Regions from separate parts of the Streptomyces sp. TN58 genome, predicted to be linked through region 3. Evidence: riboswitches for the same ligand, from Rfam matches in the RefSeq annotation. Region 3 holds a riboswitch; each other region holds the start of a gene.
The links. Region 3 has a riboswitch for thiamine pyrophosphate ahead of thiO (glycine oxidase ThiO). Riboswitches for the same ligand answer to the same signal wherever they lie in the genome.

Region 1 (5,321 bases), 2.0 Mb from region 3:
CCGGTGGCACCCGTAGCACCGTCCGCGCCGTCGGCGCCGTCCGCACCCGTCGCCCCGGTGGCGCCTGTGGCGCCCGTCGGCCCTGCCGGTCCGGGCCTCCCCTCCTCACACCTGTCGTCGCCGTTGGGGCCGGCCATCAGGCCCGCCGCCCAGGGACCCTCGTCCGGGTTGAAGTCCGGTCCCTGGTCCGGTCCCTGGTCCGGTCCCTGGTCCGGACGGTGGTCCGGGCGGTGGTCCGGGCGGTGATGATGGCCGTCCGGCCTGCAGTGGTCCCCGCCCGCGGGGGTCGCCGCGCTGACCCGCTCGGCCGCCTGGGTACTCTGCGCCACGGCGACGGCGGGGCTGGCCACCCCCACCATCACCAGTGCCAGCGATGCGAGCGTGCCCGCCTTGCGCCGGCTGCTCCTCGGCAGCGGGCCCAGGGCCGGCCTGGACCTGTTCTCAGGACGCATACCACTCCTTCTCGAAACCGGTCGAACGATCGTGGTGGGCCTCGTCGGCCACATCGGTAGCGTGGGAACCGATGCCGTCCGCGGCGGGATACCCCGCAGGCAAGTCCACTTATCGGACTATCGCGGCGACTCCAATGGCGCATGTCGGCCGCATGACGACCGCGTGCCCGACCCATCTGTCCGACGGCACGAAAAAACGGGCGGGCCCGCGACTCCCCCCATGGGTCGCGGGTCCGCCCGTCAGCCGGGTCCGTGTCGCCCTGCCGGCTGACTCAGTCGGCCAGCGGCAGGTAGACGCGGTTGCCCGAAGCCGCGAACTCGGCGGACTTCTCCGCCATTCCGGCCTGGATCTCGTCGGCCTTCAGGTCTCCGCCGTGCTCTCGGCGGATGTCCTGCGAGATCTTCATCGAGCAGAACTTCGGACCGCACATGGAGCAGAAGTGCGCGGTCTTGGCCGGCTCGGCGGGCAGGGTCTCGTCGTGGAACTCACGGGCCGTGTCCGGGTCCAGGGCCAGGTTGAACTGGTCCTCCCAGCGGAACTCGAACCGCGCGTCGGACAGGGCGTCGTCCCACTCCTGCGCGCCCGGGTGCCCCTTGGCCAGGTCCGCCGCGTGCGCGGAGATCTTGTACGTGATGACGCCGGTCTTGACGTCGTCGCGGTTGGGCAGGCCCAGGTGCTCCTTGGGCGTGACGTAGCAGAGCATCGCCGTGCCCCACCAGGCGATCATCGCGGCGCCGATGCCCGAGGTGATGTGGTCGTACGCGGGCGCGACGTCCGTGGTCAGCGGACCGAGCGTGTAGAACGGCGCCTCCTCGCAGATCTCCTGCTGGAGGTCGATGTTCTCCTTGATCTTGTGCATCGGGACGTGGCCCGGGCCCTCGATCATCGTCTGGACGTTGTGGCGCTTGGCGATGGTGTTGAGCTCGCCCAGCGTCTTCAGTTCGGCGAACTGCGCCGCGTCGTTGGCGTCCGCGATGGAACCGGGGCGCAGACCGTCACCGAGGGAGTAGGTGACGTCGTACGTCGCCAGGATCTCGCAGAGCTCCTCGAAGTTGGTGTAGAGGAAGTTCTCCTTGTGGTGCGCGAGGCACCAGGCGGCCATGATCGAGCCGCCGCGCGAGACGATGCCGGTCTTGCGGCGGGCGGTCAGCGGTACGTACGGCAGCAGCACGCCGGCGTGGACCGTCATGTAGTCGACGCCCTGCTCGGCCTGCTCGATGACCGTGTCCTTGTAGATCTCCCAGGTCAGCTCCTCGGCGCGGCCGTCGACCTTCTCCAGCGCCTGGTAGAGCGGCACGGTGCCGATCGGCACGGGCGAGTTGCGCAGCACCCACTCGCGGGTGGTGTGGATGTTGCGGCCCGTCGAGAGGTCCATGACCGTGTCCGCACCCCAGCGGGTCGCCCAGGTCATCTTCTCCACCTCCTCCTCGATGGAGGAGGTGACGGCGGAGTTGCCGATGTTGGCGTTGACCTTCACCAGGAACTTCTTGCCGATGATCATCGGCTCGATCTCGGGGTGGTTCACGTTCGCCGGGAGGACCGCGCGGCCCGCGGCGATCTCCTCGCGGACGACCTCGGGGGAGACGTTCTCGCGGATCGCGACGTACTCCATCTCCGGGGTGATCTCGCCCCGGCGGGCGTACGCGAGCTGCGTGACGGCGGCGCCGTCACGGCCCCGGCGGGGCTGGCGGGGGCGGCCGGGGAAAACCGCGTCGAGGTTCTTGAGGCCACCGCGCGGCGAGGTGTGCTTGATGCCGTCGTCCTCGGGGCGGACGGGGCGGCCGGCGTACTCCTCGGTGTCCCCGCGGCCGATGATCCAGTTCTCGCGCAGCGGGGCGAGGCCGCGCCGCACATCGGTCTCGATCTGCGGGTCGGTGTACGGACCGGACGTGTCGTACAGCGTCACGTCCTTGCCGTTGGTGAGGTGGACCTGGCGGACCGGCACCCGGATGTCGGGGCGGGAGCCCGCCACGTAGCCCTTGTGCCAGCCGGGCTTGCGCTCGGCCCCGCCGTCGGCTTCCTGGCTGACGGCAGGCGTGCGTGCGTCCTGAATGGTCATGAGACCTATCTCCCTACGCCGGCATTACCCGGTAACAGGTTCGGCGGTCGACGCAGCCTCCTCCCGTACGCATCTGTGATGCGCGTACGGTGATCAGCGTCCTCTCAGCCCGGTGCTCCGAGCTCCCGCGTTGTGCAAAGTAGCCCCCACGCTAGCGTCATCCATGGCGTGCTGAACAGTGGGCCCCCTCATCTCTTGCGATGATCTGCTGGTGACGTCTTCGCCGCAGCCCCCCATCGAGCCCACGGACCCCGGTGTCCACACCGGTCACACCCACGACGGCCACGGACATTCCTCCGGGCATTCACACAGTCACGGCCACGGCCCCGCCGCCCCCGTCTCGAAGCATCTGCGCAAGGTCATCGCGGCCGTACTGATCCCCTTCGCCGCAGCGGTCTTCGTCGGCCTGGTGGTGCTCTGGCCCGGCGGCACCCCCGCCCACGAGCGGACCGGGGTGGGCTTCGACCGGCAGACGCAGCAGGCCAGAGTCGTCTCGCTGGAACACGTCGACTGCAAATCCGTGAACGCCGCACAGGTACCGGCGGCGGGCGGGACCCCGACCGCGCCGGGTGGCGGGGCCCGGGGCGCGCAGACCGGTGAGTGCAAGAAGGCCACGGTCGAGATCGGGAGCGGCCCGGACCGGGGACGCACCTTCGTGGAGATCGTCCAGCCTGGCGCACCACGGCAGTTGGCGGACGGTCAGGAGGTGGTGGTGGCCTACGCACCGGACGCGCCCCGCGACCTCCAGTACTCGGTGATCGACGTGAACCGCAAGCTCCCGCTCGCGGTGCTGGCGGGCATCTTCGCGCTGTCGGTCGTACTCGTCGGGCGGATGCGCGGGCTGTTCGCGCTGATCGCCCTGGTCGTCAGCTTCGGCGTGCTGACGCTCTTCATCCTCCCCGCCATCCTCCAGGGGTCGAACCCGCTGGTGGTCGCGGTGGTGGGGGCGAGCGCGATCATGCTGATCGCGCTCTACATGTGCCACGGCCTGACCGCCCGTACGTCGGTTGCGGTCCTCGGCACACTCGTGTCGCTGCTGCTCATCGGGCTGTTGGGGTCGGTGTTCATCGACTGGGCCTTCCTCAGCGGCAACACCGACGACAACACCGGTCTGATCCACGGGCTCTACCCGGACATCGACATGAGCGGCCTGCTGCTGGCCGGGGTGATCATCGGATCGCTGGGTGTGCTCGACGATGTGACGGTCACCCAGACCTCGGCAGTCTGGGAACTCCATCAGGCCGACCCGTCGATGGGGCCCCGGTCCCTGTACCGGGCCGCCATCCGGATCGGCCGCGACCACATCGCGTCGGTGGTCAACACCCTGGTGCTGGCCTACGCGGGCGCCGCGCTCCCCCTGCTCCTGCTGTTCTCGATCGCCAACAGCAGCATGGGATCGGTGGCGAACAGCGAGCTGGTCGCGGTGGAGATCGTACGGACCCTCGTGGGCTCGATCGGGCTGGTGGCCTCGGTGCCCGTGACGACGGCACTAGCCGCACTGGTGGTCTCGGCCGACCGGCCGGAATCCCCGGGCGCCGCTCCGGCGGCGGCCGCGGCCCCGGCCTCTGGACCGGTCCGCGGCCGGGGCCGTCGGCGCAAGCGCTGAACGACGGTTCAGGCTGGGCGGTGCGTCAGCCGGCGTTCTGCTCGTTCTGCTGCGACTCGGCCAGGATTCTGCCGAGCGCCTCGTCGAGGTGCTCCTCGAAGTCGCCGGTGTTGCGTTCCTGTCCGAGCGGAACGAGCCGGTCCGTGCGGTCGAGGAACGCGACGAGCGGCGCCGCGCTGGCGCGGAACAGGGCCCGGTCGCCGCCGACCTGGAGGCGGATGTGGACGTCGGACAACTCCTCGGGGCTGGTGGGGGCGATGTGCACGTCGCCGTCACCGCATGGCTTGTTGATGCCGTCGAGGAGGAGCTCCCGGCCGAACGCCCAGGTCACGGGCGCGTCTCCGGGAAGGTGGAAAGTCAGGCGGACTGCGTAGGGATCACGGGTGTCGTACCGGAGTTCCACCGGGATCCGGAACGAGAGCTCCTCGGAAACGAGGAAGCTCATCATGACCTCTGCCTGTACCGACTCGCGCATTGACTACCCCGCTGTAGTGGAAGTGGCCAGGAATGATCCCCCAGGGCCCTCTTGACAAGAGTGGTGGAAGCGCTAGCAGATCACAAGGAGTGAGTTTTCAGATACTGATAGAGAACGAGAGGGTACTCAACAGCGCGCCTACTTCACTCCGTAGTCGATCGACTACATACAGCAATCGATCTTCCTGATGCAGGGGCAAGGAAATGGCCATAGTCGCGGCCGCATCCCCGGCCGTGATGGGGATGGCGGCGCAGACCGTGCCGAGGGCATATTCCTGCCGCTCGATTACAGGCTGCATTCGCCCGAGGGCCCCGATCCGGTTCTCCAGGGAGCGCAGATCGCGCACGGTATAAGGGGTGATGGCCTCCACCGGATGGCGGTCGTAATAGTCCTTGCGCGCGTCCTCGTCGAGCTGGCCGAGCAGGCACTGCCCGATGGCGTGCGCGTACCCCGTCTCGCGGAAGTCGGCCCACTCCTCGCAGGCCGGACTGCCCGGGGTGTCCGAGACCCCCACGACCTCGATTTCACCCTCGCGGTAGACCGCGAAGTAGACGGGTGCGCCGACGACGTCACGGAAGTGCGCGAGCGAGTCGAGGATCATGCTGCGACGTTTCTGCTGGAGTCCCCCGCCGGCCAGCCTGCCGGCCGCGTCGCCGAGTACGAAGACTCCGCACTCTCTGCGGAGATAGCCCTCGTGCGTCAGGGTGCGCAGCAGGTGGTAGGCGGTG
Region 2 (5,321 bases), 3.2 Mb from region 3:
CGAGCCGCGGACCCGGCCCTGCACGCGCGGGGTGACCCCACCTCGTCGTACTGAGGAGTACCGCATGGCCCCCCGTCCCGCTCCGGGTGAGCTCACCTTCGTCGCTCCCCGCGGGGCCAAGAAGCCGCCCCGGCACCTCGCCGACATGACTCCGGCCGAGCGCCGCGAGGCGGTCGCCGCGATCGGTGAGAAGCCCTTCCGGGCCAAGCAGCTCTCCCAGCACTACTTCGCCCGCTACGCGCACGACCCGGCGGAGTGGACGGACATCCCCGCCGGCTCCCGCGAGAAGCTCCAGCAGGAGCTCCTGCCGGACCTGATGAACGTCGTCCGGCACATCAGCTGCGACAACGACACCACCCGCAAGACGCTGTGGAAGCTGCACGACGGCACGCTCGTGGAGTCCGTGCTGATGCGTTACCCCGACCGGGTGACCATGTGCATCTCCTCGCAGGCGGGCTGCGGCATGAACTGCCCGTTCTGCGCCACCGGCCAGGCGGGTCTGGACCGCAACCTCTCCACCGCCGAGATCGTGCACCAGATCGTCGACGGCATGCGCGCGCTGCGCGACGGGGAGGTCCCCGGCGGCCCCGCCCGGCTGTCGAACATCGTCTTCATGGGCATGGGCGAGCCGCTGGCCAACTACAACCGCGTCGTCGGCGCCATCCGCCGGCTCACCGACCCCGAGCCAGACGGCCTGGGCCTGTCCCAGCGCGGCATCACCGTCTCCACCGTCGGCCTGGTCCCGGCCATGCTGCGGTTCGCCGACGAGGGCTTCAAGTGCCGTCTGGCCGTCTCGCTGCACGCCCCGGACGACGAGCTGCGCGACACCCTGGTGCCGGTGAACACCCGCTGGAAGGTCCGCGAGGTCCTGGACGCCGCGTGGGAGTACGCCGAGAAGTCCGGCCGCCGGATCTCGATCGAGTACGCCCTGATCCGCGACATCAACGACCAGGCCTGGCGCGGCGACCTCCTGGGCCGACTGCTCAAGGGCAAGCGGGTACACGTCAACCTGATCCCGCTGAACCCGACGCCCGGCTCGAAGTGGACCGCCTCGCGGCCCGAGGACGAGAAGGCCTTCGTCGAGGCCATCGCGCGCCACGGTGTGCCGGTGACCGTGCGTGACACCCGCGGCCAGGAGATCGACGGCGCGTGCGGCCAGCTGGCCGCCTCGGAGCGCTGACCTCCACTTCCGGCCGGCCCCATTCGGCCACGGGGTACCCTGTGGCCGAACCAATTGCATATTCCGACAGGGGAGCGCCACAGCGCTGAGAGTGCGGTATCCGTCATCCGCAGACCCTCTGAACCTCGCCCCGGTCATTCGGGGTAGGAAGTTCGGTCACCACTCTTGCTGTTGCGCCCTGCCCGGCGTCCGCTCCGACAGAGCGCCGGGCGGGGCCGCGTCTTCTCCTGGACATCCCAGGAGGAATTCACCGATGAGCACCACCAGGAAGATCGCGGGCGCCGCGCTCGCGGCCGCGCTGGGCGTCACCACGCTCAGCGCCTGCGGCGGCGACGCCGAGGACAAGCCCGCCGGCGGGGGCGACGTCCCGAAGTCCAGGACCGTCACGCTGGTCTCCCACGACTCCTTCAACGTGACCGATTCGGTCCTGAAGGAGTTCGAGCAGCAGAGCGGCTACACCGTCAAGGTCCTGAAGTCCGGGGACGCGGGCGCCGCCCTCAACCAGGAGATCCTCACCAAGGGCACCCCGCGCGGCGACGTCTTCTTCGGCGTGGACAACACGCTGCTCTCGCGCGCCCTCGACAACGGCATCTTCACCCCCTACGAGGCCAAGGGCCTGGGCGAGGTGAAGCCCGAGTACGTGCTCGACAAGGAGCACCGGGTCACCCCGGTCGACTCCGGCGACATCTGCGTCAACTATGACAAGGCGTACTTCGCGGACAGGAAGATCGCCCCGCCGCAGACCCTGGACGACCTGGTCAAGCCGGAGTACAAGGACCTGCTGGTGGTCGAGAACGCCGCGACCTCCTCTCCCGGCCTCGGCTTCATGCTCGCCACCGTCGGCAAGTACGGCGAGGAGGGCTGGAAGGACTACTGGAGCAAGCTGAAGGCCAACGGCGTCGAGGTCGTCGACGGCTGGGAGCAGGCCTACAACGAGCGCTTCTCGGCCTCGGCGGGCGGCAAGAAGGCCAAGGGCGACCGCCCGCTCGTCGTCTCCTACGCCTCCAGCCCGCCGGTCGAGGTGCTGTACGGCGAGCCGCAGCCGGCCGAGGCCCCGACGGGCGTCGCCACCGGCACCTGCTTCCGTCAGATCGAGTTCGCGGGCCTGCTCAAGGGCGCGAAGAACGAGGAGGGCGGCAAGGCCCTGGTGGACTTCCTGATCAGCAAGAAGTTCCAGGAGGACATGCCGCTCCAGATGTTCGTCAACCCCGTCACCAAGGACGCCGCGCTGCCGGAGCTGTTCACCAAGCACGGTGTGGTGGTCGAGAAGCCGGAGAACGTCACTCCGGAGACCATCGCCAAGAACCGTGAGCAGTGGGTCAAGGCATGGACCGCGCTCGTCGTGAAGTAGGCGGTACGAAGGAGCCGGGCGCGGCGCCGGCCGGCCGCGCCCAGGCCCCCGCCCCGGTCCCCGGCCCGCCCGCCCCGGTTCACGGACCGGGGCGGGGGCGCGGGCAGGGCGAGAGCGAGAGCGGGCGGGCCACCGCCGTCCGCCTCGCCCTGATGGCCGTCCCCCTCGCCTTCTTCGGGCTGTTCTTCGCCTACCCCGTCGCCGCGATCGTCGGCCGCGGCCTCAAGACCGACACCGGCTGGCAGTTCGGCCGCCTCGGCGAGGTGCTCGCGCGGCCCGACATCGCCGACGTGCTGTGGTTCACCACCTGGCAGGCGCTCGCCTCCACCGCGCTCACCCTGCTGATCGCCCTCCCCGGCGCCTACGTCTTCGCGCGCCTGGAGTTCCCCGGAAAGCAGCTGCTGCGGGCCGTGGTGACCGTTCCCTTCGTGCTGCCGACCGTGGTCGTCGGCACCGCCTTCCTGGCGCTGCTCGGACGCGGCGGACTGCTGGACGAACTGGCCGGCGTCCGCCTCGACACCACCGTCTGGGCGATCCTCCTCGCGCACGTCTTCTTCAACTACGCCGTCGTCGTCCGCACGGTCGGCGGGCTGTGGTCCCAGCTCGACCCACGCCAGGAGGAGGCCGCGCGGGTGCTGGGCGCCGGCCGGTTCGCCGCCTGGCGCAGGGTGATCCTGCCCGCGCTGGCCCCGGCCGTGGCGGCGGCCTCCCTGATGGTGTTCCTCTTCACCTTCAGCTCCTTCGGCGTCGTCCTGATCCTGGGCGGACCCGCCTACTCCACCCTGGAGGTGGAGGTCTACCGGCAGACCGCGCAGCTCCTGGACCTGTCGACGGCCGCCGTGCTGACGATGGTGCAGTTCGCCGCGATCGGCGCGATCCTCGCCCTGCACGCCTGGACCGTGCGCCGGCGCGAGACCGCGCTGCGCCTGGTCGACCCGGGCCGCACCGCGCACCGACCGCGCGGCTGGGCCCAGCGCACCCTGCTGGGCGGGGTCCTGCTGACCGTCGGGCTGCTGATCGTGGCGCCGCTGGCCGTGCTCGTCGAGCGCTCCTTCGACACCCCCGGCGGCTACGGCCTCGGCTTCTACCGGGCCCTGCAGGACACCGGCGCCGGTGGCGGCACCTTCCTGGTGCCGCCGCTGGAAGCGGTCGGGAACTCCCTGCGGTACGCGCTCGCCGCCACCGCGATCGCCCTGCTCGTCGGCGGTCTCGCGGCCGCCGCCCTGACCCGGCGCGGGGGCCGCTTCGTACGGGGCTTCGACGCGATGCTGATGCTCCCGCTCGGGGTGTCCGCCGTCACCGTCGGCTTCGGCTTCCTGATCACCCTGGACGAGCCGCCGCTGGACCTGCGGACCTCGTGGATCCTGGTGCCGCTGGCTCAGGCGCTGGTGGGCGTGCCGTTCGTCGTACGGACCATGCTGCCCGTCCTGCGCGCCGTCGACGGGCGGCTCCGGGAGGCCGCAGCGGTGCTCGGCGCGTCACCGCTGCGCGCCTGGCGGGAGGTGGACCTGCCGCTGGTGCGCAGGGCGCTGCTGATCGCGGCCGGGTTCGCCTTCGCCGTGTCGCTGGGGGAGTTCGGCGCGACCGTCTTCATCGCCCGGGCGGACCGGCCGACGCTGCCGGTGGCCGTGGCGCGGCTGCTGGGGCGGGCCGGTGAGCTGAACTACGGGCAGGCGATGGCCCTGAGCACGATCCTGATGCTGGTGTGCGCGGTGTCCCTGCTGGTGCTGGAGCGACTGCGACCCGACAAGACCTCCGGAGAGTTCTGATGACACTGCTTCAGCTGGAAGGGGTGTCGGTCCGCTTCGGTGAGCGCGCGGTCGTCGACTCCGTGGACCTGGAGGTCGCCGAGCACGAGATCGTGTGCGTCCTGGGCCCGAGCGGCAGCGGGAAGTCCACGCTGCTGCGGGTCGTCGCCGGCCTCCAGCAGGTGTCCGCAGGGCGCGTGCTGCTGGGCGGCGCCGACCAGGCCGGTGTCCCCGTGCACCGGCGGGGTGTGGGCCTGATGTTCCAGGACCACCAGCTCTTCCCGCACCGCGACGTCGGCGCGAACGTCTCCTTCGGCCTGCGGATGCGCGGCCGCGGCCGCGCCTCGTACGCCGCCCCGGTCGCGGAGCTGCTGGAGCTGGTCGGGCTCCCCGGGGCCCAGGGCCGGGCGGTGGCCTCCCTGTCCGGCGGCGAGCAGCAGCGGGTGGCGCTGGCCCGGGCGCTGGCGCCGTCACCGCGGCTGCTGATGCTCGACGAACCGCTCGGCCAGCTGGACCGGGGGCTGCGGGAACGGCTCGTGGTCGAGCTGCGGGAGCTGTTCTCGCGGCTGGGGACGACGGTCCTGGCCGTCACGCACGACCAGGGGGAGGCCTTCGCCCTCGCCGACCGGGTCGTGGTGATGCGGGACGGCCGGATCGCGCAGGCCGGGACCCCGCTGGAGGTGTGGCAGCGGCCCGCGTCGGAGTTCGTGGCGCGCTTCCTCGGCTTCGAGAACGTCGTCCCGGCGACGGTGACGGGAGCGGTCGCGGCGACCGCCTGGGGCAGCGTCCCGGTCCCGGCCGGCTCCCCCCAGGGGAAGCAGCGCCTCCTGGTCCGCCCGGCGGGGGTGCTGCTCCGCGACGAGGGCCTGCGGTGCGAGGTGGTGTCGCGGACCTTCCGCGGTACCCACGTCGCCCTGCTGCTGCGGCCGGAGGGCGGCCCGCTGCTGGAGGCCGAGTGCGGCCTGGCGGGGGCCCCGGCCGTCGGCGACCGGGTCGCCGCGGCGTTCAGCCCCGCCGAGGTCGTCGTCCTCCCCTGACGTAC
Region 3 (5,321 bases):
GCCCACGTCCTCCAGCTTGCGCGCGAGCACCGGGTCGTCGTTGGTGTACGGCAGGACGGTGAAGCCCTCGTCCACCAGGATCTCGGCGGCGTCCAGCAGTTCGACGCCGTCGGGCAGGAGGGTCCGTTCGTCCGCGACCACCTCCAGCTTGATCCAGTCGGTGCCGAGTGCCTCCCGTGCGAGCCTGGCCGTCAGGACGGCCTCGCCCGCCGTGAAGCAGCCGGCCGTGTTCGGCAGGACGGCGATGCCGAGCTTGGTGAGGACGGAGAGGACCGAGCCCTGCACGGTGGGGTCCAGGCGGCGCATGGCCACGGTGGTGAGTTCGGTACCGGACGCGACGAGGGCGCGTTCGAGCACGTCCAGGCTCGGGGCGCCGCCCGTGCCCATGATCAGGCGGGAGGAGAAGGTTCGTCCGCCCAGGGTGAAGAGGTCGTCGGCCATGCCGGTCAGCCTCCCTGGACCGCGGTGAGGATCTCCACGCGGTCGCCGTCGCCCACGCGGGTGGCCGGCCACTGCCCGCGCGGGACCACTGTCTCGTTGAGCGCGGCGGCCACCCCGGAGGGGGCCGCGGTCAGCGTGGCGACGACGGTGTCGAGGGTGGTGCCGGCCGCGACCTCGCGCGGCTCGCCGTTGACGGAGATGGTCATGCGTACGACTCCTGACGTGCGGCGGAGAAGCGCCGGGGGGTGAAGGGGCGCGCGATCTCGGGCAGTTCCCCGGTGGCCAGCAGCCCGGCCATCACTTCGCCGGTGAGCGGGGTCAGCAGCACCCCGTTGCGGTAGTGGCCGGTGGCCAGGTGCAGGCCGGGCAGATCGGTCGGCCCCAGCAGCGGGGCGTTGTCGGGTGATCCGGGGCGCAGTCCCGCCCGGGTCTCGGTCAGCGGGAGTTCGGTGATGCCGGGTACCAGTTCGTGGGCGTCGCGCAGGAGTTCGTAGACGCCGCCCGCGGTGACGGTGGTGTCCCAGCCGAGTTCCTCGCTGGTGGCGCCGATGACGAGTTCGCCGTTCTCGCGGGGCACGAGGTAGACGTGGCTGCCGCGCACGACCGCCCGTACGGTGCGGGAGAGGAAGGGGGCGTACGCGGCGGGCACCGCGAGCCGCAGCACCTGCCCCTTGACCGGCCGTACGGGAGGCAGCACCTCGGCGGGTACGCCCGCCAGCCTGCCGCTGAGCGAGCCCGCGGCCAGGACCACCTGGTCGGCGCGCAGCTCCGTACCGTCGTCGAGGAGGGCGCCCGTCGCCCGGTCCGCGGTGGTGAGCAGCTGTTCGGCGCCCGCCCGGTGGATGGTGACCCCGGCGCCTTCGCAGGCGGCGAGGAGCGCGGACGCGAGCCGGCGGGGGTCGACCTGGTGGTCGCCGTCGACGCGCAGGCCGCCGCGTACGCCGGGGGCCAGCATGGGCTCCAGGCGGCGGCATTCGCGGCCGGTGAGCCATTCGGACTGCAGGCCGCAGCGGCGCTGGAGGGCGTGGAGTTCGCGCAGGTGGAGGCGGTCGTCGGCGTCCAGGGCGACGGCGAGGGTGCCGCAGGCGCGGTAGCCGATGTCCATGCCGCCCGAGGCGGCAGCCAGCTCGGCGGCGAACCGCGGATAGCGTTCGGCGGAGGCGAGGCCGAGGCCGAGGAGGGCTTCCTCGCCGTAGTGGAGTTCGGTGACGGGAGCGAGCATTCCGGCCGCGACCCGGGCGGCGCCGCCACCAGGCGCCGGGTCGGCGAGTACGGTGTCCAGTCCGCGCTCCGCGGCCCGCCACGCGGTGACCAGGCCGATGATCCCGCCCCCGATGACGAGGACGTCGGATCCCCGGCCGGATCCCTCTCCACCGGATCCCTTTCGAGATGAGTGCATGGGCGTCCAGCCCCTCCCTTCGCCGGCATGACCCGGATCAGGTTCGTACGGTCGGAGGCCGGCCAGCCTCCCTCTCAGCCCGGTGCGCCGGACTCCCGCGATAGGTACGGTGGCCAGACTATCCCGGCCGTGGACGGCGGGTAAGGCGGCACCTGTTCCTGACGGAGCGTCAGATGATTAGGGTGGCCGCGTGAGCGAGCAGACGGAACACAATCAGCACGGCGTCGTGATCGTCGGCGCCGGAATGGCCGGGGTGCAGACCGCGGTCGCCCTGCGCGAGCAGGGCTTCACGGGCCCCGTGACCCTGCTGGGAGCCGAACCCCACCAGCCCTACGACCGGCCCCCGCTGTCCAAGGCGGTGCTGCTCGGCAAGGCCGAGGACTCCGCCTTCGACGTGGACTTCGAAGGCCTCGACGTCGAACTCCGCCTCGGAACGGAGGTCACCGGACTGCGCGCCGCCGACCACGAGCTGGACACCGAGGCGGGACCCGTCCCGTACGGGGTCCTCGTCCTGGCGACCGGCGCGCAGCCGCTGACCCTGCCCGGCACCGAGGGCGTCCCCGGCGTCCACCTGCTGCGCACCCTGGACGACGCGGCGCGGCTGCGCCCGGTCCTGGCGGCCGCCGCCCGCGTCGTGGTCGTCGGCGCGGGCTGGATCGGAGCCGAGTTCGCCACCGCCGCCCGGGAGGCCGGCTGCGCCGTCACCGTCGTCGAGGCCGCCGACCGGGTCCTGGCGGGCGCACTGCCCGCGGAGGTCGCCGAGCCCATGGCGCGCTGGTACGGCCAGGCCGGCGCCGAGCTGATCACCGGCGCGAGGGTGGCCGGCGTCGAGGAGGGGCGGGTCCTCCTGGCCGACGGGCGCGCCCTGCCCGCCGACGCGGTCGTGGTGGGGATCGGCGCCCGCCCCGCCACCGGATGGCTGGCCGGGTCCGGCGTGGAACGCGGCGCCGACGGCTCGATCACCGCGGACGCGCACCTGCTGACCTCCCTGCCGGGGGTGTACGCGGTCGGCGACTGCGCCTCCTTCCCCTCCCGGCGGTACGGGGCGCGGCTGCTCGTGCACCACTGGGACAACGCCCTCCAGGGCCCCAGGACGGTCGCGGCGAACATCCTGGCCGGGCGGCCCACCGCGGTCTACGACCCGGTGCCGTACTTCTGGTCCGAGCAGTTCGGGCGCTTCGTGCAGTACGCCGGCCACCACACCGCGGCCGACACCCTGGTCCGGCGCGGCGACCCCGGCCAGGACACCTGGTCGGTTTGCTGGCTGCGGGACGGCGCCCTGGCCGCGGTCCTCGCGGTCGGCCGGCCCCGGGACCTGGCCCAGGGCCGCAAGCTCATCGAGACGGGCGCCCCCGTCGACCCGGCGAAGGCCGCCGACCCGGGCACCCCCCTGAAATCGGCCACCGCGTAGCTCCCGGCCCGGGCGGGCCACGGACGGTCCGCCCGGGTACCGGCTGTCGGCGGGAGGTGGCAGGCTTGGCCTGTGACCGAGATTGACGCAAAGATCGATGCCCTCGTCCCCGACTGGCTGTACCTCCCCGACATCGCGGAGATGCTGAACGTCGAGGTGACGCGGGTCCGCCAGATGGTCAAGGAAGGGCAGCTCATCGCCGTACGCCGGGGCGAGAACAGGGCCCTGCAGGTTCCGGCCCCCTTCATCGACGGCGACAAGGTGGTCAAGGGCCTCGTCGGCCTGCTGACCGTCCTGCGCGACGACGGCTTCTCCGACGAGGAGATCCTGGAGTGGCTCTTCACCGCCGACCCGACCCTGCCCGGCACCCCCGCCCAGGCGCTGAGCGAGAATCGCGGCACGGAGGTGAAGCGCCGCGCTCAGGCGCTCGCCCTCTGACCTGATCCGCAGTAGCCGCTCCACCGCGGTGTACGGGCCCGTGCCCGTACACCGCCTCCATCACGGGGGGTACACCCATGCAGCTGTCCGACGCCCGGCTCTACCTGTGCACGGACGCCCGCAAGCGCCAGGGTGACCTCCCCGAGTTCCTCGACGCCGTCCTCGCCGGGGGCGTGGACATCGTCCAGCTCCGCGACAAGGGCATGGAGGCGGGCGAGGAGCTCGAACACCTCCAGGTCTTCGCCGAGGCCGCCCGCCGCCACGGCAGGCTCCTCGCCGTGAACGACCGCGCCGACGTCGCCCACGCCATCGGCTCCGACGTCCTGCACCTCGGACAGGGCGACATCCCCGTCCCCGCCGCCCGCGCCATCCTCGGCGGCCAGGTGATCGTCGGCCGCTCCTGCCACGCGGAGGACGAGGTCGACGCCGCCGTCGCCGAACCGGGCGTGGACTACTTCTGCACCGGGCCCTGCTGGCCCACCCCTACCAAGCCCGGCCGCCACGCCCCCGGCCTGGACCTGGTCCGCTACGCCGCCTCCCGGGAGCAGGACCGGCCCTGGTTCGCCATCGGCGGCATCGACGCCGCGAACCTGGACCAGGTGCTGGACGCCGGCGCCACCCGCGTCGTGGTCGTCCGCGCGCTCACCGAGGCGTCCGACCCCGGCGCCGCCGCCGCCGACCTCGCCAAGCGCATCCGCGCCAGGCCCTAGGAACGTATCCGGACACCCCTGGCGCCCCCGGCACCCCCTGGCAATCCGCGCCGCGCAGACCCGTGGAGTCCTTTTCAGGCCAGACGTGAGACCCCGAGTGTCCAAAAACGTGTCCAAAAGGCGGACGCCGCTTCGGGGAGCGCCGGGCCGCGTCTAACCTGCCCACATGGCCTCTGGTACCGCTTCCACCTGGTCGGACCGTGCACACACGGTCCGCGACCTCCTCGCGTCCGGGCGCTCGTACTCCTTCGAGTTCTGGGCCCCGAAGACCGAGAAGGGCGAACGCAACCTCTGGAACGCCCTGCGCAGGGTCGAGGCGGTATCCCCGAGCTTCGTGTCCGTGACCTACGGAGCCGGCGGCTCCACCCGGGGCGGCACCGTCAAGGCCACCCAGGAGATCGCCGCGGACACCACGCTGACCCCGGTCGCGCACCTGACCGCCGTGGACCACTCCATCGCCGAGCTGCGCCACGTCATCGGCCAGTTCGCCGACGCCGGGATCCGCAACATGCTCGCCCTGCGCGGCGACCCGCCGGGCGACCCGATGGCCGACTGGGTGGCCCACCCCGAGGGCGTGCACTACGCCGCCGACCTGGTGCGGCTGCTCAAGGAGTCCGGGGACTTCTGCGTCGGCGTCGCGGCGTTCCCCGAGATGCACCCGCGATCCACCGACTGGGATACGGACATCCGGCACTTCGTGGACAAGTGCCGTGCGGGCGCGGACTATGCGATCACCCAGATGTTCTTCGATCCCGAGAATTATCTGCGGCTGCGTGACAGCGTCGAGAAGGCGGGCTGCGAGACCCCGATCATCCCCGAGGTCATGCCTGTTGTGGGCATCAAGCAGCTCGACCGGCTGCCCCAGCTCAGCACCGCGGTCTTCCCCTCGGACGTGAAAGAGCGCATGCTCGCGGTCAAGCAC

Region 1: linked by a shared signal. The riboswitch ahead of thiC (phosphomethylpyrimidine synthase ThiC) and the one ahead of thiO (glycine oxidase ThiO) in region 3 are both predicted to bind thiamine pyrophosphate.
Region 2: linked by a shared signal. The riboswitch ahead of BSL84_RS24175 (thiamine ABC transporter substrate-binding protein) and the one ahead of thiO (glycine oxidase ThiO) in region 3 are both predicted to bind thiamine pyrophosphate.

What each region holds. Positions count from the first base shown of each region.
Region 1 is NZ_CP018870.1:3,991,209-3,996,529, reverse strand. Features, by position in the region: gene BSL84_RS36560 (hypothetical protein) at 1-452, opposite strand, end outside; gene thiC (phosphomethylpyrimidine synthase ThiC) at 725-2,512, opposite strand; TPP riboswitch at 2,506-2,651, opposite strand; gene BSL84_RS18100 (YibE/F family protein) at 2,724-4,118, shown strand; gene BSL84_RS18095 (SsgA family sporulation/cell division regulator) at 4,144-4,593, opposite strand; gene BSL84_RS18090 (IclR family transcriptional regulator) at 4,691-5,321, opposite strand, start outside.
Region 2 is NZ_CP018870.1:5,274,304-5,279,624, forward strand. Features, by position in the region: gene rlmN (23S rRNA (adenine(2503)-C(2))-methyltransferase RlmN) at 65-1,180, shown strand; TPP riboswitch at 1,239-1,348, shown strand; gene BSL84_RS24175 (thiamine ABC transporter substrate-binding protein) at 1,434-2,531, shown strand; gene BSL84_RS24180 (ABC transporter permease) at 2,684-4,300, shown strand; gene BSL84_RS24185 (ABC transporter ATP-binding protein) at 4,300-5,316, shown strand.
Region 3 is NZ_CP018870.1:2,033,611-2,038,931, reverse strand. Features, by position in the region: gene BSL84_RS09250 (thiazole synthase) at 1-441, opposite strand, end outside; gene thiS (sulfur carrier protein ThiS) at 447-647, opposite strand; gene thiO (glycine oxidase ThiO) at 644-1,840, opposite strand; TPP riboswitch at 1,838-1,949, opposite strand; gene BSL84_RS09235 (NAD(P)/FAD-dependent oxidoreductase) at 2,031-3,251, shown strand; gene BSL84_RS09230 (Rv2175c family DNA-binding protein) at 3,324-3,689, shown strand; gene thiE (thiamine phosphate synthase) at 3,767-4,399, shown strand; gene metF (methylenetetrahydrofolate reductase [NAD(P)H]) at 4,566-5,321, shown strand, end outside.